3 regions of the Pseudomonas sp. NY15354 genome follow, and region 2 is predicted to be linked to each of the others. Evidence: predicted binding sites of a transcription regulator. Region 2 holds the regulator's gene; each other region holds the start of a gene.

Region 1 (7,709 bases), on a different contig from region 2:
TCCTCGATTTCGATGTCCTTGCCCAGCTCGTCGATGACGTGGTCGATCGAGATGAACTTGGCGCGCTCCAGGGCACGCTCAAGCACCGCCATGTCGAACTGCTTCTCTTCGTGCTCCATGCGGTGGCGCTTGGCATGGGTGGTCGGGTTCACCGAGATCACGCCGCAGTATTCAGGCATGTGCTTGGCGAACTCGGCGGTGCCGATCTGATAGGCGGTGTCGATGATGTCCTGCTTGTGGCTGGCCAGCAGCGGGCGCAGCACGAGCTTGTCGGTGGCCGAATCGATGATCGACAGGTTCGGCAGGGTCTGGCTGGACACCTGGGAGATCGCCTCGCCGGTGACCAGCGCCTCGATCTCCAGGCGGTCGGCCATGCGCGCAGCGGCGCGCAGCATCATGCGCTTGAGGGTCACGCCCATGTAGCTGTTGTCGACCTTGTTCAGGATCTCGCCGACCACTTCCTCGAACGGCACGCTGATGAACAGCACGCGCTGGCTGCTGCCGAACTTCTTCCACAGGTAGTGGGCAACTTCCATCACGCCCAGCTCGTGGGCACGGCCGCCGAGGTTGAAGAAGCAGAAGTGGGTCATCAGGCCACGGCGCATCATCTGGTAGGCCGCCACGGTGGAGTCGAAGCCACCGGACATCAGCACCAGGGTCTGCTCCAGGGCACCCAGCGGGTAACCGCCGATGCCTTGGTGCTGGTTATGGATGACATACAGGCGCTGGTCGCGGATCTCGATGCGCACCAGGACTTCCGGGGTCTTGAGGTCGATACCGGTGGCGCCGCACTGCTGGCGCAGCTGGCTGCCGACGTAACGGTCGACGTCCATCGAGGTGAAGTCATGGTGGCCGCCGCGCTTGCAACGTACGGCGAAGCGCTTGCCGGCCAGCAGGTGGCCGAAGTGGTGCTTGCACTTGGCGACGATGTCGTCGAAGTCGCCCAGCGGATACTCCTCGACCTGCAGGAAATGGGTGATACCCGGCGTGCAGGTCAGGCGCTCGATCATCTCGCGCTGGATCTTCTCGTCCTCGACGCGGGTGACCACCTCGAGATTGTCCCAGACGCCATCGACCGCGAGCTCAGGATCCAGATCCTTGAGCACGACGCGGATGTTCTTGCCGAGCTGGCGAATGAAACGCTTGCGCACCGGCCGGCTCTTGATGGTGATCTCTGGGAAGACTTTGACGATAAGTTTCATTGGTTTAACAGCGCGCACAGGGCCTGCCGAAAATGAGGGGCGCGAATTATAGCGGAAATTGCTCAAGCTTTGAGCAACTTTTGATCAGAAGCTTTGAGATAAATGCCGAAGGCGCGTTTTGCGCTGCCTGCACCGGCCCTTTCGCGGGTAAACCCGCTTCCACAGGGGTCAGCACATATTTTCAGCGTTGCGCGATCCCTGCAGGAGGGGCTCATCCACGAAAAGCGCCTCAAGGAAATCACGACACTCATGCCTCGCACTAATTTGGTGCGCACACCTAAAATCATGCCTCTCAAGAGTGCATTTTTCGCCTTGCCTCATCCCTGAATTGCACGTAACCGCCCCCTTTTGTCCCGCCCTCGCCATTTTCGGGCACTGGCATGCAATTTGCTCTCTTGTGAGGCAGGCAAGCTTGGCCGACTATCCGCGCCCAGCGACACCCTTTTTCCAGGGCAGCGGCCCACCGCGCCCTAGACCATCCGGAGGACACTATGTCGAAGTCGGTTCAACTCATCAAAGATCATGACGTCAAGTGGATTGATCTGCGTTTCACGGACACCAAAGGCGTTCAGCACCACGTGACCATGCCGTCGCGTGATGCGCTGGAAGACGACTTCTTCGAAGTCGGCAAGATGTTCGACGGTTCCTCCATCGCTGGCTGGAAAGGTATCGAAGCCTCCGACATGATCCTGATGCCGGTCGACGACACCGCGGTCCTGGACCCGTTCACCGAAGAGCCGACCCTGATCATCACCTGCGACATCGTCGACCCATCGAGCATGCAGGGCTACGATCGCGACCCACGTGCGATCGCCAAGCGCGCCGAAGAGTACCTCAAGAGCACCGGCATCGGTGACACCGTATTCGCTGGCCCTGAGCCAGAGTTCTTCATCTTCGACGAAGTGAAGTTCAAGTCGGACATCTCCGGCTCGATGTTCAAGATCTTCTCCGAGCAAGGCTCGTGGATGACCGACGCTGACGTGGAAGGCGGCAACAAAGGCCACCGTCCAGGCGTGAAAGGCGGCTACTTCCCGGTTCCGCCGTTCGACCACGACCACGAAATCCGTACCGCCATGTGCAACGCACTGGAGGAAATGGGTCAGACCGTCGAAGTTCACCACCACGAAGTGGCGACTGCCGGCCAGAACGAAATCGGCGTCAAGTTCAACACCCTGGTGAAGAAGGCTGACGAAGTACAGGCCCTGAAATACGTCGTGCACAACGTTGCCGACGCCTACGGCCGTACCGCCACCTTCATGCCGAAGCCACTGTACGGCGACAACGGCTCGGGCATGCACGTGCACATGTCGATCTGGAAAGACGGCAAGAACACCTTCTCCGGCGAAGGCTATGCCGGCCTGTCCGACACCGCCCTGTACTTCATCGGCGGTATCATCAAGCACGGTAAGGCCCTGAACGGCTTCACCAACCCGTCGACCAACTCCTACAAGCGTCTGGTCCCGGGCTTCGAAGCCCCGGTCATGCTGGCCTACTCGGCTCGCAACCGTTCCGCCTCGATCCGTATTCCTTACGTCGGTAGCCCGAAAGCCCGCCGTATCGAAGCACGCTTCCCGGATCCATCGGCCAACCCGTACCTGGCCTTCGCAGCCCTGCTGATGGCGGGCCTGGACGGTATCCAGAACAAGATCCACCCAGGCGATGCTGCCGACAAGAACCTGTACGACCTGCCGCCTGAAGAGGCCAAGGACATCCCACAGGTTTGCGGTAGCCTGAAGGAAGCCCTGGAAGAGCTGGACAAAGGCCGTGCGTTCCTGACCAAGGGCGGCGTGTTCTCCGACGACTTCATCGATGCCTTCATCGAGCTGAAGAGCGAAGAAGAGATCAAAGTCCGTACCTTCGTTCACCCGCTGGAATACGAGCTGTACTACAGCTGCTGATCTGATCGGCGCCTAGCGCCGGACTCATCAATAGAAACGGCCTCGTCATGAGGCCGTTTCTGTTTTTACGCACAGTGATTTCAGGCGCGCCCTACCTGTCTGCTCGTTTCGCATTGGCCACACTCGAGTCTCATTTCATGGAGACGATCATGCGCCTGAACCCCCTGACACTTGTCACCGCCCTGGGCCTATGCCTGGCTGGGTGCGCAACCCCCAACACGGCGGTATCCCCGCTCACCCGCCTGCTCGATGGCATCGAACAGCGGCTCGACATCGCCGAAGCCGTGGCCCTGCACAAGTGGGATACACACCAGTCGGTACAGGCACCCCAGCGCGAGCGCGAGGTGCTGACACGTGTTCGCCAGAGCGCGGCCGACTATGGGCTTGACGCCGCACGCGCCGAAGCATTCTTCGCCGACCAGATCGAGGCCAACAAGCTGCTGCAATACCACTTCTTGAATGACTGGCACCGGCAACGCCAAGCGCCTGATACGCCACGTCGCGACCTGGCCACACAGATAAGGCCACAATTGGATCAACTGCAAAACCTGCTGCTGCTCGACCTCGCCCAGTTCGATCGCAAGCGCTCCCCGCAGTGCTCCCAGCAGTTGGCCGACGCCCTCGCCCAGCGCGCCCCCGATGCCAAGCGCCACCTGGCCTTGGTTCGCGCCACCACCCAGCTGTGCGCGGGGCTGTAAGGACCTATGCTCTATATTGGTGCATCGCGCGGAGCGACGCCTGACCTTACACACCAATAAAGGTCACAAGCACCGCTGAATCAGGGTTTTCTATTCGGAATCTGCTCGATTCCAGACCTTTTTCGGGAAAATCCGCTTCTTTTCGGAGCCTTGGTTTGTTTCTTGCATTTTTCCAGCATCAAGCGTTTCAGGCGTGCCCAGCAATAGCCCCTGAGACGCCCCATGTGCCAAAAGAGGTCAACGACGCCTTATGACCATCAGCGACGCACAGCACCGTCTGCTTCTGGACAACCTGACCACCGCCACGTTGCTGCTCAACGCCGAGCTGCGCCTTGAATACATGAACCCTGCCGCGGAGATGCTATTGGCGGTCAGTGGTCAGCGCAGCCACGGGCAGTTCATCAGCGAGTTGTTCACCGAGTCGGCCGAAGCGCTCAATTCCCTGCGTCTGGCGGTGGAGCAGGCGCACCCGTTCACCAAACGCGAAGCGCAGTTGACCTCGCTGACCGGCCAGAGCATCACCGTGGACTATGCCGTGACGCCGATCCTGCACCAAGGCCAAACCTTGCTGCTGCTGGAGGTACACCCCCGAGACCGCCTGCTGCGCATCACCAAGGAAGAAGCCCAGCTGAGCAAGCAGGAAACCACCAAGCTGCTGGTGCGCGGCCTGGCCCACGAAATCAAGAACCCCTTGGGCGGTATCCGTGGCGCTGCGCAACTGCTGGCACGGGAGCTGCCTCATGAGGAGCTGCGGGACTACACCAATGTGATCATCGAGGAGGCCGACCGCCTGCGAAACCTCGTCGACCGCATGCTCGGTTCGAACAAGCTGCCATCGCTGGCCATGACCAATATCCACGAAGTGCTGGAGCGGGTCTGCAGCCTGGTGGAAGCCGAAAGCCAGGGCGGCGTCACGCTGGTGCGCGACTACGACCCGAGCCTGCCGGACGTGCTGATCGATCGCGAGCAGATGATCCAGGCGGTCCTCAACATCGTGCGCAACGCCATGCAGGCGATCGCCGGGCAGAACGACCTGCGCCTGGGCCGCATCACCCTGCGCAGCCGCGCGGTGCGCCAGTTCACCATTGGCCATGTGCGCCATCGCCTGGTGGCCCGGGTCGAGATCACCGACAACGGCCCTGGTATCCCCGCACAACTGCAGGACACCCTCTTCTATCCCATGGTCAGCGGCCGCCCAGACGGCACCGGGCTGGGCCTGGCCATCACTCAGAACATCATCAGCCAGCACCAAGGCCTGATCGAATGTGACAGCCACCCCGGCCACACCACCTTCTCGATCTACCTGCCCTTGGAACAAGGAGCCACCGCCTCATGAGCCGAAGTGAAACCGTCTGGATCGTCGATGATGATCGCTCCATCCGCTGGGTCCTGGAAAAAGCCCTGCAACAGGAAGGCATGACCACCCAAAGCTTCGACAGCGCCGACGGCGTCATGGGCCGCCTGGCCCGCCAGCAACCGGACGTGATCATCTCCGACATCCGCATGCCCGGCACCAGCGGCCTGGACCTGCTGGCGCAAATCCGCGAACAGCACCCGCGCCTGCCAGTCATCATCATGACCGCCCACTCCGACCTGGACAGTGCCGTGGCCTCCTACCAGGGCGGCGCCTTCGAATACCTGCCCAAGCCGTTCGACGTGGACGATGCGGTGTCGCTGGTCAAACGCGCCAATCAGCACGCCCAGGAGCAACAAGCGCTCGACGTGCCGGCGAGCCTGGCCCGCACCCCGGAAATCATCGGCGAGGCGCCAGCGATGCAGGAGGTGTTCCGCGCGATCGGCCGGCTCAGCCACTCCAACATCACCGTGCTGATCAACGGTGAGTCCGGTACCGGCAAGGAGTTGGTGGCCCATGCCCTGCACCGCCACAGCCCACGAGCAGCGTCACCGTTCATTGCCCTGAACATGGCGGCGATTCCCAAGGACCTGATGGAATCCGAGCTGTTCGGTCACGAGAAAGGCGCTTTCACCGGGGCCGCCAACCTGCGCCGCGGCCGCTTCGAGCAGGCCGACGGCGGCACGCTGTTTCTCGACGAGATCGGCGACATGCCCGCCGACACCCAGACCCGCCTGCTGCGGGTCCTGGCCGACGGCGAGTTCTACCGGGTGGGCGGCCACGTGCCGGTCAAGGTGGACGTGCGCATCATCGCCGCCACCCACCAGAACCTGGAGTCGCTGGTGCAGGCCGGCAAGTTTCGTGAAGACTTGTTCCACCGCTTGAACGTGATCCGCATCCATATTCCGCGCCTGGCCGATCGCCGTGAGGACATCCCTGCCCTGGCGCGGCACTTCCTTGGCCGCGCCGCCAAGGAACTGGCCGTCGAGCCCAAGCTGCTAAAGCCGGAAACCGAAGAGTTCATGCGCAATCTGCCGTGGCCGGGCAACGTGCGTCAGTTGGAGAACACCTGCCGCTGGATCACCGTGATGGCCTCCAGCCGCGAGGTGCTGATCGGCGACCTGCCACCGGAACTGCTCAACCTGCCGCAGGACTCGGCACCGGTCACCAACTGGGAGCAAGCCCTGCGCCAGTGGGCCGACCAAGCCTTGGCCCGCGGCCAATCGAACCTGCTCGACAGCGCCGTGCCCAGCTTCGAGCGCATCATGATCGAGACTGCCCTCAAGCACACCGCAGGTCGCCGACGCGATGCCGCCGTGCTGCTGGGCTGGGGACGCAATACCCTGACGCGCAAGATCAAGGAGCTGGGGATGAGGGTCGATGGCGGGGATGAGGACGATGGCGACGATCATTGATCCTCGTCGCCCTGACTGCCGCCATCGCGGGACAAGCCCGCTCCTACCGCAATTGAGCACGCCGACCCTGTAGGAACGGGCTTGTCCCGCGATGGCATTCACAAGGCTTGCACCGATCCAGTGCCAAGCGCACCGCCCAAAGGCACAAGACAGCCGTAGAACTGACCCCGACCGCGCTAAACCCAGTATTTCCGGGTGTCTAGAAACTGGCACGCCATCTGCAATAAGACAGATATCACCAGTTTCGGGGACCCCGGTACAGGCAGGCCGGGACATCCCCTCTTTTATTCGTGCAGCCTTACCTGCACACGCCAGCGCCCAGCGTCCTGCGCCCCGCTCCACTCACCTTGCAAGGGACGCGCGGCGATCACGGTCAGCAACAGGCCTTCTTCGCTGTTCTGCAGACGCCAGCCGGCCGGCTTGCCTTGCACCTGCAACTGGCCACGCTGGGCCTTGCCCTCGGCCTGGAACACCACGGCAACGGTGCCCTGCACCGTTTCACCATGCAGTTTGGGCTCCTCGTTGAACCACAGGTCCAGACCGTCCTGTACCACCTCCACCTGCTCCAGCACCCGCTCCTCGGGCGCGGTCAGGCGGCCGATCATCAACCCCACCATCATGCCGACGATCGCCAGGGACAACAGCACACGCGGCCAAGCTTTCGAACGCAGGTCGGGTTCGAGGGTAGAATGCTCGTCATCTTCATGCCTGGAGCCGTGCATGTTTCACGTCATCCTCTTTCAACCAGAGATTCCACCGAATACCGGCAACATTATCCGCCTCTGCGCCAACAGCGGCTGCGACCTGCACCTGATCGAGCCATTGGGCTTCGAGCTGGACGACAAGCGCTTGCGCCGGGCAGGGCTGGATTACCACGAGTATGCCACGCTCAAGCGCTACCAGAGCCTGGCCGATTGCCTGGAGAGTCTCGGCCAACCGCGCCTGTTCGCCTTTACCACCAAGGGCTCGCACGCCTTCCATGAAGTCGACTACCAGCCGGGCGACGCCTTCCTGTTCGGGCCCGAAAGCCGGGGCCTGCCAGCCGAGGTGCTGGACAGCCTGCCCGCGCAGCAACGCCTGCGCCTGCCCATGCGACCAGGCTGCCGCAGCCTGAACCTGTCCAACACCGTGGCGGTGACGGT
Region 2 (7,709 bases):
GGTTATGCCCGTGAGGCGCTGCGCCAGGCGCTGGTCAACCTCGAAGCCAAGCCGGCACCGGCGGGTACCTTGCCGGTCGTGCTCGGTCCTGGCTGGTCCGGGGTGCTGCTGCACGAAGCGGTAGGCCATGGCCTGGAAGGCGACTTCAACCGCAAGGGTAGTTCGGCCTACAGCGGGCGTATCGGCGAGCAGGTCGCCTCGACGCTCTGCACCATCGTCGACGACGGCACCCTGGAAGGACGTCGTGGCTCGCTGAGCGTGGACGACGAAGGAACCCCGACCGAGTGCACCACGCTGATCGAGAACGGCATTCTCAAAGGCTACATGCAGGACAAGCTCAATGCGCGTCTGATGGGCATGGCGGTCACCGGCAACGGGCGGCGCGAATCCTATGCCCACCTGCCGATGCCACGCATGACCAACACCTACATGCGTGCTGGCGAAAGCGACCCGCAGGAAATCATCGCCTCGGTGAAAAAGGGTATCTACTGCGCCAACCTCGGCGGCGGTCAGGTTGACATCACCAGCGGCAAGTTCGTGTTCTCGACCAGCGAGGCCTACCTCATCGAGGACGGCAAGATCACGGCACCGGTCAAGGGCGCGACCCTGATCGGCAATGGTCCGGAGGCAATGAGCCGGGTATCGATGGTCGGCAACGACCTGGCGTTGGACAGCGGCGTCGGGACGTGCGGCAAGGATGGGCAGTCGGTGCCGGTGGGCGTTGGCCAGCCGACCCTGAAGCTGGATGCCATTACCGTAGGCGGTACGGGCGCGTGATGGGCTTGCAGGACCGCGGTGCGGTCCTGTGGCGACCCAGGGGCGCCCCCGTCGGGGCTGCGTGGCAGCCCGAGGGGGCAGGCCTCAGCGCAGGCCGCGCTGGGTTTCGTCGAGGTCGCGGATGTATTTGAAGACCTTGCGCGCGGCGGCCGGCGGCTTGTTCCGGGCCTTCTCGTGCTGGGCATGACGGATCAGGGAGCGCAGGTGCTGGCGATCGGTGTCGGGATACTCGTTGACGAAACGCTCGAGGTCCTCGTCATTGCCGTCCACCAGACGATCGCGCCAACGCTCCAGATTGTGGAAGCGTTCGTTGTACTGGCGGCTCGAACTGTCGATCTGTTCGAGCAGGGCATGAATGGCATCGATGTCCTGGTCGCGCATCAGCTTGCCGACGAACGACATATGGCGTTTGCGAGCGCCGTGAGCAGTGTGTTTGTGGGCTTCGGCCAGTGCCCGGCGCAGTTCGTCGGTCAGTGGCAGGCGAGCCAGGGTGTCGGCCTTGAGGGTGGTGAGGCGTTCACCGAGCTCGACCAGCGCATGCAGCTCGCGCTTGATCTGGGTTTTGCTTTTTTCGCCGTCGAAGGCGTCGTCGTAAGAATCAACCATGGTGGCAGTCCGCTAGAAATCGCCGCCATGATAACCAGTCGGGGGCCGCTTGTCCGGCCCGGTCGTAGAATGACCCTAGCCGTACGCAGAATTTCGAGTGGAGAGAACCATGAGTGCAGTCCAGAGCGTAGGCCCCAAGGACCTGCCGGCGTTGCAGGAGCAGGTCGAGGCGATCATCGCCGAAGCACGTCGCCAAGGCGCCAGCGCCTGCGAAGTGGCGGTGTCGCTGGAGCAGGGCTTGTCCACCACGGTGCGGCAGCGCGAGGTCGAGACCGTCGAGTTCAACCGCGATCAAGGTTTTGGCATCACCCTCTATGTTGGCCAGCGCAAAGGCTCGGCCAGTACCTCAGCCAGCGGCCCCGAAGCGATTCGCGAGACCGTGGCGGCCGCCCTGGCCATTGCCCAGCATACCTCCGAGGATGAATGTGCAGGCCTGGCCGATGCGGCGCTGATGGCCCGCGAGATTCCCGATCTCGACCTTTATCATGACTGGGCCCTGGAGCCGGAAAAGGCTGTCGAGATGGCGTTGGCCTGTGAGGCGGCGGCTTTCGACGCCGACCCACGCATCCTCAACGCCGACGGCACCACCCTGAACACCCATCAAGGCTGCCGGGTCTATGGCAACAGCCATGGTTTCATCGGCAGCTATGCCTCCACGCGTCACAGCCTGAGCTGCGTGATGATCGCCGAGGGCGAAGGGCAGATGCAGCGCGACTACTGGTACGACGTCAATCGCCAGGGACAATTGCTGGCCGATCCGCGCAGCATCGGTCAGCGCGCCGCACAGCGCGCGGCCAGCCGCCTGGGTGCACGCCCGGTACCGACCTGCGAGGTGCCGGTGCTGTTCTCCGCGGAGCTGGCCGGCGGCTTGTTCGGCAGCTTCCTGTCGGCTATCTCCGGCGGCAACCTGTATCGCAAATCATCCTTCCTCGATGGCGCTATCGGCCAGCGCCTGTTCCCCACCTGGCTGACCCTTGATGAGCGTCCTCACCTGCCGCGAGCCCTGGGCAGCGCGGCCTTCGACGGCGATGGCCTGGCGACCTATGCAAAGCCGTTCGTGGAAAAGGGCGAACTGGTGTCCTACCTGCTGGGCACCTACTCCGGACGCAAGCTGGGCCTGCCGAGCACTGCCAACGCCGGCGGCGTGCATAACCTGTTCGTCACCCACGGTGTGGAAGACCAGGCCGCGTTGATCCGTCGTATGGGGCGCGGCTTACTGGTGACCGAGCTGATGGGGCATGGCCTGAACATGGTGACGGGCGATTACTCCCGCGGCGCGGCGGGCTTCTGGGTAGAGAACGGCGAGATCCAGTTCCCGGTCCAGGAAGTGACGATTGCTGGCAACATGAAGGATATGTTCCAGCAGATCGTCGCGATCGGTAGCGATATCGAAACCCGGAGCAATATTCACAGTGGCTCGGTGCTGATCGAGAGGATGACTGTGGCGGGGAGCTGAGGCTTGATAGCTGATGTTCCTGACGCTTGGGCCGCTATGCGGCCCATCTCGGAGCAAGCCCGATCCTGCAGTCGAATGACTGGGGGAGGAGCTATGCAGGTACGGCTGGCCTGGGGTTACTCGCCTTCGTCGAAATAGTTGTTGATCAACTCGACCAAGGCATCCATGGCCTCGTTGTCCTGCTCGCCCTCGGTCATCAAATGCACTTGGGTGCCCTTGCCCGCTGCAAGCATCATCACCGCCATGATGCTCTTGCCGTCCACCATTTTGTCGGGTGCTCGTCCCACCCTGACCTGGCAGGGAAAGCGCCCGGCCACGCCAACGAACTTGGCTGCCGCCCGGGCGTGCAGGCCCAACTTGTTGATGATGGTGATTTCGCGGGCGGGCATTGGGGTGCGGATCCTGTGGGCTAGAGGTCGCGATGGCGGACCTGGACGTTTTTCAGGGATTGTTGCAAAAGCTGGCCCAGGCGCTCGGTCAGGTAGACAGAGCGGTGGTGACCGCCAGTGCAGCCAATCGCGATGGTGACATAGGCGCGATTGCTGGCGGCGAAACGTGGCAGCCATTTGAGCAGATAGCTGGAGATGTCTTGGAACATCTCTTCGACATCCGGTTGGGCGGCCAGGTAATCGATTACGGGTTGGTCCAGCCCGGAGTGCTCACGCAGCTCGGGCTTCCAATACGGGTTTGGCAGGCAGCGCACATCGAACACCAGGTCGGCGTCCACGGGCATGCCGCGCTTGAAGCCGAAGGACTCCACCAGAAACGCCGTGCCGGGCTCGGGTTGATTGAGCAGGCGAAGCTTGATCGCGTCGCGCAACTGGTAAAGATTGAGGTTGGTGGTGTCGATCTTGAGGTCGGCCAGGTCGGCGATCGGGCCCAGCAGCTCGCTTTCGACGCGAATCGCTTCAGCAAGGGAGCGATTGGCGTTGGTCAGCGGGTGGCGACGACGGGTTTCGGAGAAGCGCTTGAGCAGGGTCTCCTCGTCGGCATCCAGGTACAGCACGTCACATTGGATGTGCCGGCTCCTGGCGTCCTCGAGCAGTTCGGGGAAGCGTGTCAGATGACTGGGCAGGTTGCGGGCGTCGATGGAGACGGCCACCTTCGGTTGCAGCAGCTCGGTATTGATCAGTGCGTTTTCTGCCAACTGGGGTAACAGCCCGGCGGGCAGGTTGTCGATGCAGTAGTAACCGTTGTCTTCCAGTACATCGAGGGCGGTGCTTTTGCCGGAGCCGGACCGGCCGCTGACGATGATCAGGCGCATGTTTCAGTGCTCGTTCTGTGCGTCCAGGACTACCTGGTACAGGGCCTCGCTGCTGTCGGCGGCACGCAGGCGATCGCGGACCTCCTTGCGATCGAGCATGCTGGCGATCTGGCGCAGCAGTTCAAGGTGGGCGTCGGTGGCGGCCTCTGGCACAAGCAGGACGAACAGCAGGTCCACCGGCGCGCCATCAATGGCGTCATAGTCGATGGGGGCATCCAGGTGCAGCAGCGCGCTGACCGGTGCGGTGCAACCTTCGAGGCGGCAATGAGGGATGGCGATGCCGTTGCCGAAACCGGTGGAGCCGAGCTTTTCACGGCCAACCAGTTTTTCGAATACGTCTTCCATCTCCAGTTCGGGCACTTCCCTGGCGATCAGGGTGGCGATTTCCTGGAGCACGCGCTTTTTACTGCCGCCCGGCACGTTCACGAGGGAACGGCCGGGGGTCAGGATGGTTTCAAGTCGGATCATGGATGAGAGGGGTCAGCGGGCGGCTGCACCTTGCAGCAGGCTTTGCTGTTTTTCCTTATGTTTTTTCAATTGGCGGTCGAGCTTGTCAGCCAGGGCGTCGATCGCTGCATACATGTCTTGGTGTTCGGCATTGGCGACCACTTCACCGCCGGGAATCTGGAGTGTGGCCTCCACCTTCTGCTGCAGTTTTTCGACCTTCATGATCACCGTCACGTTGGTGATCTTGTCGAAATGCCCCTCCACGCGGGCGAGCTTTTCAAGGACATACTCGCGCAGTGGTTGGGTGACTTCTACATGCTGTCCACTGATGTTGACTTGCATACAGCTTCTCCTTTGTTGCCCGTGCATAAAGGGCAGGTATTGCACCTGCCACTGAAACGCTATGGCTCTGCCAGGGGCTACATCAGTCGCTTGCGCTCACTCGACGGTGCGATGCCGAGGGACTCGCGGTACTTGGCGACGGTGCGACGGGCTACCTGGATGCCTTGTGCCTCCAGTAAACCAGCGATCTTGCTGTCACTCAATGGCTTTTTCTGATTTTCCGCCGCAACCAGTTTCTTGATGATCGCGCGGATCGCCGTAGACGAGCATTCACCGCCTTCGGAGGTGCTCACATGGCTCGAGAAAAAGTATTTCAGTTCGTAGATGCCACGTGGGGTGTGCATGTATTTCTGCGTGGTGACCCGGGAAATGGTCGACTCGTGCATGCCCACGGCTTCGGCGATGTCGTGTAGCACCAGGGGCTTCATCGCCTCGTCACCATGGTCCAGGAAGCCTCGCTGGTGCTCGACGATCTGGGTGGCGACCTTCATCAGCGTCTCGTTGCGGCTTTGCAGGCTCTTGATGAACCAGCGAGCCTCTTGCAACTGGTTGCGCATGAAGGTGTTGTCGGCACTGGTGTCGGCGCGGCGGACGAAACCGGCGTACTGTGGGTTGACCCGCAGGCGTGGTATCGCTTCCTGGTTCAGCTCGACCAGCCAGCGGTCGCTGTCCTTGCGCACGATGACATCTGGTACCACGTATTCAGGCTCGCTGGATTCGATCTGCGAGCCGGGGCGGGGGTTGAGGCTCTGCACCAGTTCGATGACCTGGCGAAGTTCGTCCTCCTTGATCTTCATGCGGCGCATCAGCTGGCTGTAGTCGCGGCTGCCGAGCAGGTCGATGAAGTCGGTGACCAGGCGCTGGGCCTCGGCCATCCATGGGGTGTTCGCGGGTAGCTGGCGCAACTGCAGCAGCAGGCATTCACCCAGGCTGCGGGCGCCGATGCCGGCGGGTTCGAACTGCTGAATGCGGTGCAGTACCGCTTCGACTTCGTCGAGTTCGATATCCAGTTCGGGGTCGAAGCCTGCGCAGATTTCCTCGAGGCTGTCCTCCAGGTAACCCTGTTCGTTGATGCTGTCGATCAAGGTCACGGCGATCAGCCGGTCGGTATCGGACATCGGCGCCAGGTTGAGTTGCCACAGAAGATGGCTCTGCAAGCTCTCGCCGATGGAGGTGCGAGTGGTGAAGTCCCACTCGTCATCATCGCTGGCGGGCAGGTTGCTGGCGCTGGTCTGGTAGATGTCTTCCCAGGCCGTGTCCACGGGCAGCTCGTTGGGGATGCGCTCGTTCCATTCGCCTTCTTCCAGGTTCTCGGCACTGCTGGTGCTCTCCTGGAAGCTGCTCTCTTGGGTTTCGGCAACGGGCTTGCTCTCGGCGTTGTCGGCCATCGGGTCGCTGTTGTCGAAGTCGTCGCCGTCTTCCTGACGTTCGAGCATCGGATTGGACTCCAGCGCTTCCTGGATTTCCTGTTGCAGGTCCAGGGTGGAGAGCTGGAGCAGACGGATGGCCTGTTGCAACTGCGGGGTCATCGTCAGTTGCTGGCCCATTTTTAGGACGAGCGATGGTTTCATGGCTGGGGCTTAATACCTTGTTCGCCGGCGCGCATGCGCCATCCACTACACGTAGGGCGCCGAGGCGCCAATTTTAAGCAAGTTATATGCCTGAAATTGTAGCGTTTGCCTAGAGCACTGTATCACTTCCTTCAGTGCCCCAGGCAGACTCCGGGCCGTTAGAGTCGGAACTCGTGGCCCAGGTAAACCTCCTTGACCAGATCGTTGGCCAGGATGGTCTCGGCGTCGCCCTCGGCGATCAGCTGACCATCATTGACGATGTAGGCGGTTTCACAGATATCAAGGGTTTCGCGGACGTTGTGGTCGGTGATCAGTACACCGATGCCCTTGGCCTTGAGGTGGTGAATGATCTGCTTGATGTCGCCCACGGAGATTGGGTCGACACCGGCAAAGGGTTCGTCCAGCAGGATGAACTTCGGTGCGGTGGCCAGGGCGCGGGCGATCTCGACCCGGCGGCGTTCACCACCGGAAAGGCTCATGCCGAGGTTGTCGCGGATGTGGCTGATGTGGAACTCCTGCAGCAGGCTTTCCAGCTCCTTTCTCCGGCCGTCACGATCGAGTTCCTTGCGGGTCTCGAGGATCGCCATGATGTTGTCGGCCACCGACAGCTTGCGGAAGATCGAGGCTTCCTGGGGCAGGTAACCGATGCCGGCGCGGGCGCGACCGTGCATGGGCTGGTGGCTGACGTCCAGGTTGTCGATCAGCACGCGCCCCTGGTCGGCGCGGACCAGGCCTACGATCATGTAGAAGCAGGTGGTCTTGCCGGCGCCGTTGGGGCCGAGCAGGCCGACGATCTGACCGCTGTCGATCGACAGGCTGACGTCGCGGACAACCTGGCGGCTCTTGTAGCTCTTGGCCAAGTGCTGGGCTTTGAGGGTTGCCATTTACTCGGCCTTCTTCTTCGGCTGGATCACCATGTCGATACGCTGACGTGGCGAAGTCACATTGCCACCACGACCGGCGGTAGCCACCTGGGTCTTGGTGTTGTAGACGATCTTCTCGCCTTCGGTGGTGTTGCCTTCGTTTTCGACCTTGGCGCGATCGGTGAGGATCACCATGTCTTTCTGCGCCTGGTACTGGATGGTCACGCCCCAGCCCTTCATCTTGTCGGGCTTGGCGGCGCTCTGCTGCTGCTCGAAATAGGCCAGGTTGCCCACCGAGGTGACCACATCGATGTCGCCGGAGGCGGCACGGGTAATGGTGACGGTGTTGCCTTTGATCATCATCGAGCCCTGGGTGATGATCA
Region 3 (7,709 bases), on a different contig from region 2:
GGTTGACCTGGATCTCGTAGCGACCGGTGGTCTGGCTGGTGGCCAGATAATCCTCCACGGTGAATTCAAGAAACCCCTGGGTGACGCCGATAAGTTGTTCAGGCAAGGTAACCGCATCGGCCAGCACGCGTATGCCGGGTGCCAGCAGGCATAGCGCCATCATCAAGCCGGTCATCAGGCGCTTCAGGCGTCGGGAAAATGTCGTTTTCGTGTACATGGCGCTCAAAAAAGCAAAGCCCGTGCCGACTCGGTACATGGGCGAAAACTAGAGGAGTCTGGCATGGCTGGAGTCATGGATTCGGTCAACCAGCGCACGCAACTGGTGGGGCAGAATCGCCTGGAGCTGTTGCTGTTCCGCCTCAATGGCGAGCAGCTCTATGGCATCAACGTGTTCAAGGTTCGGGAAGTCCTGCAGTGCCCGGAGCTGACTTTGTTGCCCAAGTCCCACCCGGTGGTGCGTGGAGTGGCCAACATTCGCGGTGCGACCATCCCTATCCTGGACTTGTCGATGGCCACCGGCTTGCCGGGGCTGCGGGAAGAAACACGTAACAGCTTCGTGATCATCACCGAGTACAACACCAAGACCCAGGGCTTTTTGGTGCATTCGGTCGAGCGCATCGTCAACATGAACTGGGAAGAGATCCATCCGCCACCCAAGGGAACCGGTCGTGACCACTACCTGACCGCCGTCACGCGTGTGGATGGTCGGATGGTGGAGGTCATCGACGTGGAGAAAGTCCTCGCCGAAGTGTCGCCATCTTCCGAGGAAGTGTCACAGGGCGTGGTCGATGCCGAGGTTCAGGACAAGGCAATGATGCTGCGCGTGTTGACCGTCGATGATTCGTCGGTGGCGCGCAAACAGGTCAGCCGTTGCCTGCAGTCGGTGGGTGTGGAGGTGGTGGCGCTCAACGATGGCCGTCAGGCGCTGGACTACCTGAACAAGCTGGTGGATGAGGGCAAGCGTCCGGAAGAGGAATTCCTGATGATGATCTCCGACATCGAGATGCCGGAGATGGATGGCTATACCCTGACCGCGGAGATACGCAGCGATCCACGCATGCAAAACCTGCACATCCTCCTGCATACTTCGTTGTCCGGGGTCTTCAACCAGGCCATGGTCAAGAAAGTCGGCGCCGACGACTTCCTGGCCAAGTTCAAGCCGGACGACCTGGCCCAGCGGGTGGTCGACCGGATCAAGGCGACGCATTGAAACGGCCAGGGGCAACTCCTGGCACCAGGGATTTGAAAGAGGCGGCAGCATTGTCTACGGGTAATTTGGATTTTGAACAGTTCCGGGTCTTCCTGGAGAAAGCCTGTGGCATCCTGCTGGGCGAGAATAAGCAATACCTGGTCTCCAGCCGTCTCAACAAGCTGATGGAGCAGCAGGGCATCAAGTCGCTCGGTGAGTTGGTGCAGCGTATCCAGAGCCAGCCGCGCAGCGGGTTGCGCGAGCAGGTGGTTGACGCGATGACGACCAACGAAACCCTGTGGTTCCGCGACACCTATCCGTTCGAAGTGCTCAAGAACAAGGTGATTCCGGAGTTCATCAAGAACAACCCGGGCCAACGCCTGCGTATCTGGTCGGCTGCGTGCTCCTCGGGGCAGGAGCCGTACTCGATCTCCATGGCCATCGACGAGTTCGAGCGCAGCAACCTGGGGCAGTTGAAGATGGGGGCGCAAATCGTTGCCACCGACCTGTCCGGGTCGATGCTGACCAACTGCAAGACCGGTGAATACGACAGCCTGGCCATTGGTCGTGGCTTGTCCCAGGAGCGCCTGCAGCGCTATTTCGATACCAAAGGGCCGGGCCGCTGGGCAGTGAAGGCGCCGATCCGCAGCCGGGTCGAGTTCCGCTCCTTCAACCTGCTCGACAGCTATGCCGCACTGGGCAAGTTCGACATCGTGTTCTGCCGCAACGTGCTGATCTACTTCTCGGCCCAGGTCAAGAAGGACATCCTCATGCGCATCCACAGCACGCTCAAGCCGGGCGGGTATCTGTTCCTTGGCGCGTCCGAGGCGCTCAACGGGTTGCCGGATCACTACCAGATGGTCCAGTGCAGTCCGGGGATCATCTACCAGGCTAAATAAACCCAGACAGGGGTCGCTTCGCGGCCCCTTTTTTTGCCGCTACCCATTGCCGCTTTGCTGACGCCAAGCGGTAAACCATTGCCGCTTTTCTGGCATTGCCGCCGACAAGCAATGCCTTAATGCCCGGTTTTACTGGGGCTTTCTCGCTTGGCACAAACCTTGCTCAAGCTTGCTCACGATTCTTCCGGTCAACCTTCGAAGGTTTCCCAGACATGAGCATCAGCTTCGACAAGGCGCTCGGCATCCATGAGCAGGCATTGAGCTTCCGCGCCCAGCGCGCCGAGGTGCTGGCCAACAACATCGCCAACGCCGACACGCCCAACTACAAGGCGCGTGACATGGATTTCTCGGCGGTGCTTGCCGCTGAAGCCGACAAGCAGCAGAAGGGGCGCATTGCCCTGGATCGCACCAATAACCGCCACATCGAGGCCGAAGGCCTGGCCATGGGCGACGATACCCTCAAGTACCGTACGCCGATGCAGCCGTCGATCGACCAGAACACCGTGGACGCCCAGATCGAGCAGTCCAACTACGCAGAGAACGCCATCGGCTTCCAGGCCAGCTTCACCCTGCTCAACAGCAAATTCAAAGGGCTGGTTTCGGCCCTGCGTGGAGAGTGACCATGTCCCTTGCCAGTGTCTTCAATATTGCCGGTAGCGGCATGAGCGCGCAGAACACTCGCCTCAATACCGTCGCCTCCAACATCGCCAACGCCGAGACCGTTTCCTCGAGCATCGACCAGACCTATCGCGCGCGCCATCCGGTATTCGCCACCACGTTCCAGCAGGCCCAGAACGGCGCCGGACAGTCGCTGTTCCAGGACCAGGGCGAGGCGGGGCAGGGTGTGCAGGTGATGGGTATCGTCGAGGATCAGAGCAACCTTGAGGCGCGCTACGAGCCTAACCATCCGGCGGCGAACAAGGACGGTTACGTCTACTACCCCAATGTCAATGTGGTGGAGGAGATGGCCGACATGATCTCCGCCAGCCGTGCGTTCCAGACCAACGCCGAGCTGATGAACACCGCCAAGACCATGATGCAGAAGGTGCTGACCCTCGGTCAGTGATAAGGAGTCAGGATCATGGCAGTCAACAGCACCAGCGGTGTGAACCTCAACGACGTCCTATCGGCGTCGGGTGTCAGTACCGGCACCACCAAGAAGCCTACGACCGAGAACACCGACAAGAACGCCCTGGGCAAGGATGCGTTCCTGCAGTTGCTGGTCACCCAGATGCAGCACCAGAACCCGCTCGACCCGCAGGACAACAGCGAGTTCGTCGCTCAGTTGGCGCAGTTCAGCAGCCTGGAAGGCATCACCACCCTCAACAGCACGGTCAATTCGATTGCCGGTGCCATGGGCTCGTCCCAGGCCCTGCAGGCCTCGTCGCTGGTGGGGCGCTCGGTGATCGTGCAGAACGACAAGGCGGTGGTTGATACCACCCAGAGCTTCAATGGCCAGTTCATCGTCCCGCAGGGTATCAGCGAGGCGAAGATCACCATCAAGGATAAAGACGGCAACACCATCAAGACCATCGAGTTGGGCCAGCAGAAAGCCGGTTACGCCGACTTCATCTGGGATGGCACCAACGACAAGGGTGAAAAGGTCGACCCGGGCACCTACAGCTTCTCGGCGACCACCATGGTCGATGGCAAGTCGACGCAGATGTACACCCTGCTGCCGGCCAAGGTCACCAGCGTCAGCATCAACCCCAATGGCGAGATGATGCTCAACCTTGCAGGGCTCGGGAAAGTTTCTCTGTCCAGCGTGCAAACCATTGGTATCTAAGGCCGGCTAGAGCGGCACAAGGAGCGAATTCATGTCTTTCAACATCGGTCTTAGTGGTCTGTACGCTGCCAACAAGCAGCTGGATGTCACCGGTAACAACATTGCCAACGTCAACACCGTTGGCTTCAAGTCGTCGCGCGCCGAGTTCGCGGACGTCTACGCAGGCGCCAACCGTCTGGGTGTCGGCAAGAACCAGGTGGGTAATGGTGTGCGTCTGGCGGCGGTTTCCCAGCAGTTCAGCCAGGGTGACATCAACAACACCGGTAACGTGTTGGACATGGGTATCCAGGGGCAGGGCTTCTTCGTGCTGTCCGACAACGGCTCGATGGTCTACACCCGTGCCGGTGCCTTCCAGACCAACAAGGACAACTACGTGGTCACCTCGGACGGCCTGCGCCTGCAAGGCTACGCCGCCGACTCGACCGGCAAGATCCAGAAGGGCGTGCTGACCGACCTGCAGATCGACACCTCCGCGCTGGCGCCGAAGGCCACGTCCCTGATCGACCAGGGTATCAACCTCAACTCCTCGGCTGCCGATATTCCTTTGCAGGTTCCGGACAACAGCGTCCCGCCTGTAATGGTACCGAACAAGCCGTTCGACCCTGCTGACGAAACCACCTACACCAAGTCGTTCCCGACCAAGGTGTACGACAGTCAGGGCAACGAACACACCATGGAGCAGTTCTATCGCAAGACCGGCACCAACCAGTGGACCATGTACACCCTGGTCGATGGTCGCAACCCGTTCGATCCGGCCAGCACCACCCCGCTGAGCGGTACCATCAGCTTCAATAGCGACGGTTCGGTCAATGCGATGACGGCCAACAACACCGGCCTGCCGGCTGGCTCGTCGTTCACCGTCAGCAACAACACCTTCACCATGACTGGCTGGATTCCGGCGGCGAAGAATGCGGCCGGTAACTGGGCGGCCAATGGCGCGGCGGGCAACGCCGGTGGCATGCGTCTGTCGATGAACAGCACCACTTCCTACAACACCGAAACCGCGCGCATGTCGCAGTCCCAGGACGGTTACGCCACTGGCATCCTGTCGAGCCTGAGCATCGACTCCACCGGTGTGATGTTCGCCAGCTTCAGCAACCAACAGTCCCGCGCCATCGGCCAGGTGGCTGTTGCCAGCTTCGCCAATGAGCAGGGCCTGCAGCAGATCGGTGGTACCCGCTGGACTGAAACCTTCTCGTCCGGCATTCCAGGCATCGATGCGCCCAAGACCGGTACCTTGGGTAGCGTTGAGTCCAACTCGCTGGAAGCTTCCAACGTCAACCTGACCCAGGAGCTGGTCGAGCTGATCAAGGCGCAGAGCAACTACCAGGCCAACGCCAAGACCATCTCTACCGAAAGCACCATCATGCAGACCATCATCCAGATGACCTGATGGTCGCTGGTCGGTCGGGTGTGCGCGAACCCCTTTCCTGGTAAAGGGGTTCGTCGTTTTCGAGGAAAGGCTCATGAAGAAGTGGATCGTGACGCTCGCCGCAGCGCTGTGCCTGCTCCAGGCCCAGGCGGCTGCGGCGCCGTGGTGGCGCTGGGAGAGTCAGGCCGATGGCCGCCTGGTGTGCTCGCAGTGGTCGCCGGGTGAGGGGTGGAAGCGCTTCGCCGGTCCCTACAACAACGCTGGTTGCCGCGAGCTGTAGTCGATTGCCGTCAGCGGCAAGATGGCGCCGGATATCCGGCGTCGCCCATTCCAAAGGCTTCCCTCAAAGCCCGTATTCACGGGCTTTTTCATGCTTTTCAAAAGTTGGTTCGGAACTTGCTTTAGTGCCTGCACAGCAACGTCGGCGGCAATCGCTCGTCAGTGCAGTGGAGAATGACTGTGGACAAAATGCTTTACGTGGCCATGACCGGTGCCAGCCAGAACGCGCTGGCCCAGCGGGCCCACGCCAACAACCTTGCGAACGTTTCCACCAACGGTTTTCAGCGCGACCTGGAGCAGGCGCGTTCAATGCCGGTATTCGGTGACAGCTTTCCGGCGCGCGCCTTCGCCATGAGCGAACGCCCGGCCACGGATTTCACTGCTGGCGCAATGGTCGAGACCGGTCGCGAACTGGACGTGGCAGTCACCGGCGATGGCTTCATTGCCGTGCAGGCGCCGGACGGCAGTGAAGCCTATGTGCGCACCGGCAGCCTGAACATCGATGCCCTGGGCGTGCTGCGTGCCGGCAATGGCATGCCGGTGATGGGCAACGGTGGCCCGATCGCGATTCCGCCGGAGCAGAAGGTGGAGATCGGCGAAGACGGCACCATCAGCATTCGCGCCATGGGCGAGGATCCGCGGGTCATGGCCGAGGTCGACCGCATCAAGCTGGTCAATCCGGACACCAAGAACCTGACCAAGGGCCTGGACGGCATGATCCACACCAAGAGCGGCCAGCCCGCCGACGCCGACGTCAATGTGCGGGTGGTGTCGGGCTTTTTGGAATCGAGCAACGTCAATGCCGTCGAGGAAATGACCTCGGTGCTGGCGCTGTCCCGTCAGTTCGAACTGCACGTCAAGATGATGAACGCGGCCAAGGAAGGCGATGAAGCCATGGCGCGTGTTTTGCAAATCGGCTAATCACTTTTGAACGGGTGCCGTAAAACAGGCGCACGAGGAGAACACTAAATGCTTCCGGCTCTTTGGGTCGCTAAGACCGGCCTGTCCGCCCAGGACACCAACCTGACCGTCATCTCCAACAACCTGGCGAACGTTTCGACCACCGGTTTCAAACGTGATCGCGCCGAGTTCCAGGACCTTCTGTACCAGATCAAGCGTCAACCGGGTGCCCAGTCGACCCAGGACAGCGAACTGCCTTCGGGCCTGCAGGTCGGTACCGGTGTGCGTATCGTCGGCACCCAGAAGAACTTCCAGACCGGCAGCCTGCAGACCACCGAGAACCCGCTGGACATGGCCGTCAATGGTCGCGGTTTCTTCCAGGTCCTGCAGCCTGACGGCACTGTTTCGTACACCCGTGACGGCACCTTCCACCTGAACTCCGACGGCCAGATCGTCACCGCCAACGGTTTCGCCCTGGAGCCGGCGATCGTCGTGCCGCCGGATGCCCAGACCTTCACCGTCGGCCAGGACGGCACCGTGTCGATCACCACCGCCGGCAACCCAGCCGCGCAGATCATCGGCAATATCCAGACCGCCGACTTCATCAACCCGGCAGGCCTGCAGGCCATCGGCAACAACCTGTTCCTCGAGACCGCCGCCAGCGGCGCGCCACAGGTCGGCACCCCGGGCCTGAACGGCTTCGGCACCACCCTGCAGCAGACCTTGGAGAACTCCAACGTCAGCACCGTGGAAGAGCTGGTGAACATGATCACCACCCAGCGCGCCTACGAGATGAACTCCAAGGTCATCTCCACCGCCGACCAGATGCTGTCGTTCGTCACCCAGCAGCTGTAAGACCCAAGCCCGTTACACGTGAGGTAAGCGTCATGAATCGTCTGTTGTCCGTCTTCGCCCTGGGGGGCGCGGTGTTGTTGGCCGGTTGCGTCGCACCGACGCCCAAGCCGAACGACCCGTACTATGCGCCGGTTCTGCCGCGTACCCCGTTGCCGGCGTCGGCGGCCAACGGCTCGATCTACCAGGCCGGTTTCGAGCAGAACCTGTACACCGACCGCAAGGCGTTCCGGGTGGGTGACATCATCACCATCACCCTCAACGAGCGCACCTCGGCGAGCAAGAACGCAGGTTCCCAGATCCAGAAGAACAGCAACGCCAACATCGGTCTGACCTCGCTGTTTGGCACTACGCCGAACACCGACAACCCGTTCGGTGGCGGTGACCTGTCCCTGGAGGCTGGTTACAAAGGCGAGCGGGCGACCAAGGGTG

Evidence for each region. The regulator sigma-54, encoded in region 2, starts transcription at its own class of promoters, with help from an activator protein. The targets are predictions, from matches to a motif close to ANTGGCATNNANNTTGCTNT.
Region 1: glnA (type I glutamate--ammonia ligase) is a predicted target of sigma-54. The motif match lies at 1,577-1,596, and genes of this name have one in related genera.
Region 3: flgB (flagellar basal body rod protein FlgB) is a predicted target of sigma-54. The motif match lies at 2,235-2,254, and genes of this name have one in related genera.

The regions. Positions count from the first base shown of each region.
Region 1 is NZ_JBLUPV010000002.1:252,900-260,608, forward strand. Features, by position in the region: gene thiI (tRNA uracil 4-sulfurtransferase ThiI) at 1-1,202, opposite strand, end outside; gene glnA (type I glutamate--ammonia ligase) at 1,694-3,100, shown strand; gene ACNFCH_RS03060 (chorismate mutase) at 3,250-3,798, shown strand; gene glnL (nitrogen regulation protein NR(II)) at 4,049-5,134, shown strand; gene ntrC (nitrogen regulation protein NR(I)) at 5,131-6,567, shown strand; gene ACNFCH_RS03075 (hypothetical protein) at 6,852-7,289, opposite strand; gene trmL (tRNA (uridine(34)/cytosine(34)/5-carboxymethylaminomethyluridine(34)-2'-O)-methyltransferase TrmL) at 7,288-7,709, shown strand, end outside.
Region 2 is NZ_JBLUPV010000003.1:306,394-314,102, reverse strand. Features, by position in the region: gene tldD (metalloprotease TldD) at 1-777, shown strand, start outside; gene yjgA (ribosome biogenesis factor YjgA) at 862-1,383, opposite strand; gene pmbA (metalloprotease PmbA) at 1,493-2,839, shown strand; gene ACNFCH_RS05110 (HPr family phosphocarrier protein) at 2,956-3,228, opposite strand; gene rapZ (RNase adapter RapZ) at 3,249-4,103, opposite strand; gene ptsN (PTS IIA-like nitrogen regulatory protein PtsN) at 4,107-4,571, opposite strand; gene hpf (ribosome hibernation-promoting factor, HPF/YfiA family) at 4,584-4,892, opposite strand; gene ACNFCH_RS05090 (RNA polymerase factor sigma-54) at 4,970-6,463, opposite strand; gene lptB (LPS export ABC transporter ATP-binding protein) at 6,622-7,347, opposite strand; gene lptA (lipopolysaccharide transport periplasmic protein LptA) at 7,348-7,709, opposite strand, start outside.
Region 3 is NZ_JBLUPV010000006.1:46,070-53,778, forward strand. Features, by position in the region: gene flgA (flagellar basal body P-ring formation chaperone FlgA) at 1-217, opposite strand, end outside; gene ACNFCH_RS08325 (chemotaxis protein CheV) at 281-1,210, shown strand; gene cheR (protein-glutamate O-methyltransferase CheR) at 1,261-2,088, shown strand; gene flgB (flagellar basal body rod protein FlgB) at 2,301-2,708, shown strand; gene flgC (flagellar basal body rod protein FlgC) at 2,711-3,154, shown strand; gene flgD (flagellar hook assembly protein FlgD) at 3,170-3,874, shown strand; gene flgE (flagellar hook protein FlgE) at 3,906-5,267, shown strand; gene ACNFCH_RS08355 (hypothetical protein) at 5,341-5,526, shown strand; gene flgF (flagellar basal-body rod protein FlgF) at 5,706-6,446, shown strand; gene flgG (flagellar basal-body rod protein FlgG) at 6,495-7,280, shown strand; gene flgH (flagellar basal body L-ring protein FlgH) at 7,313-7,709, shown strand, end outside.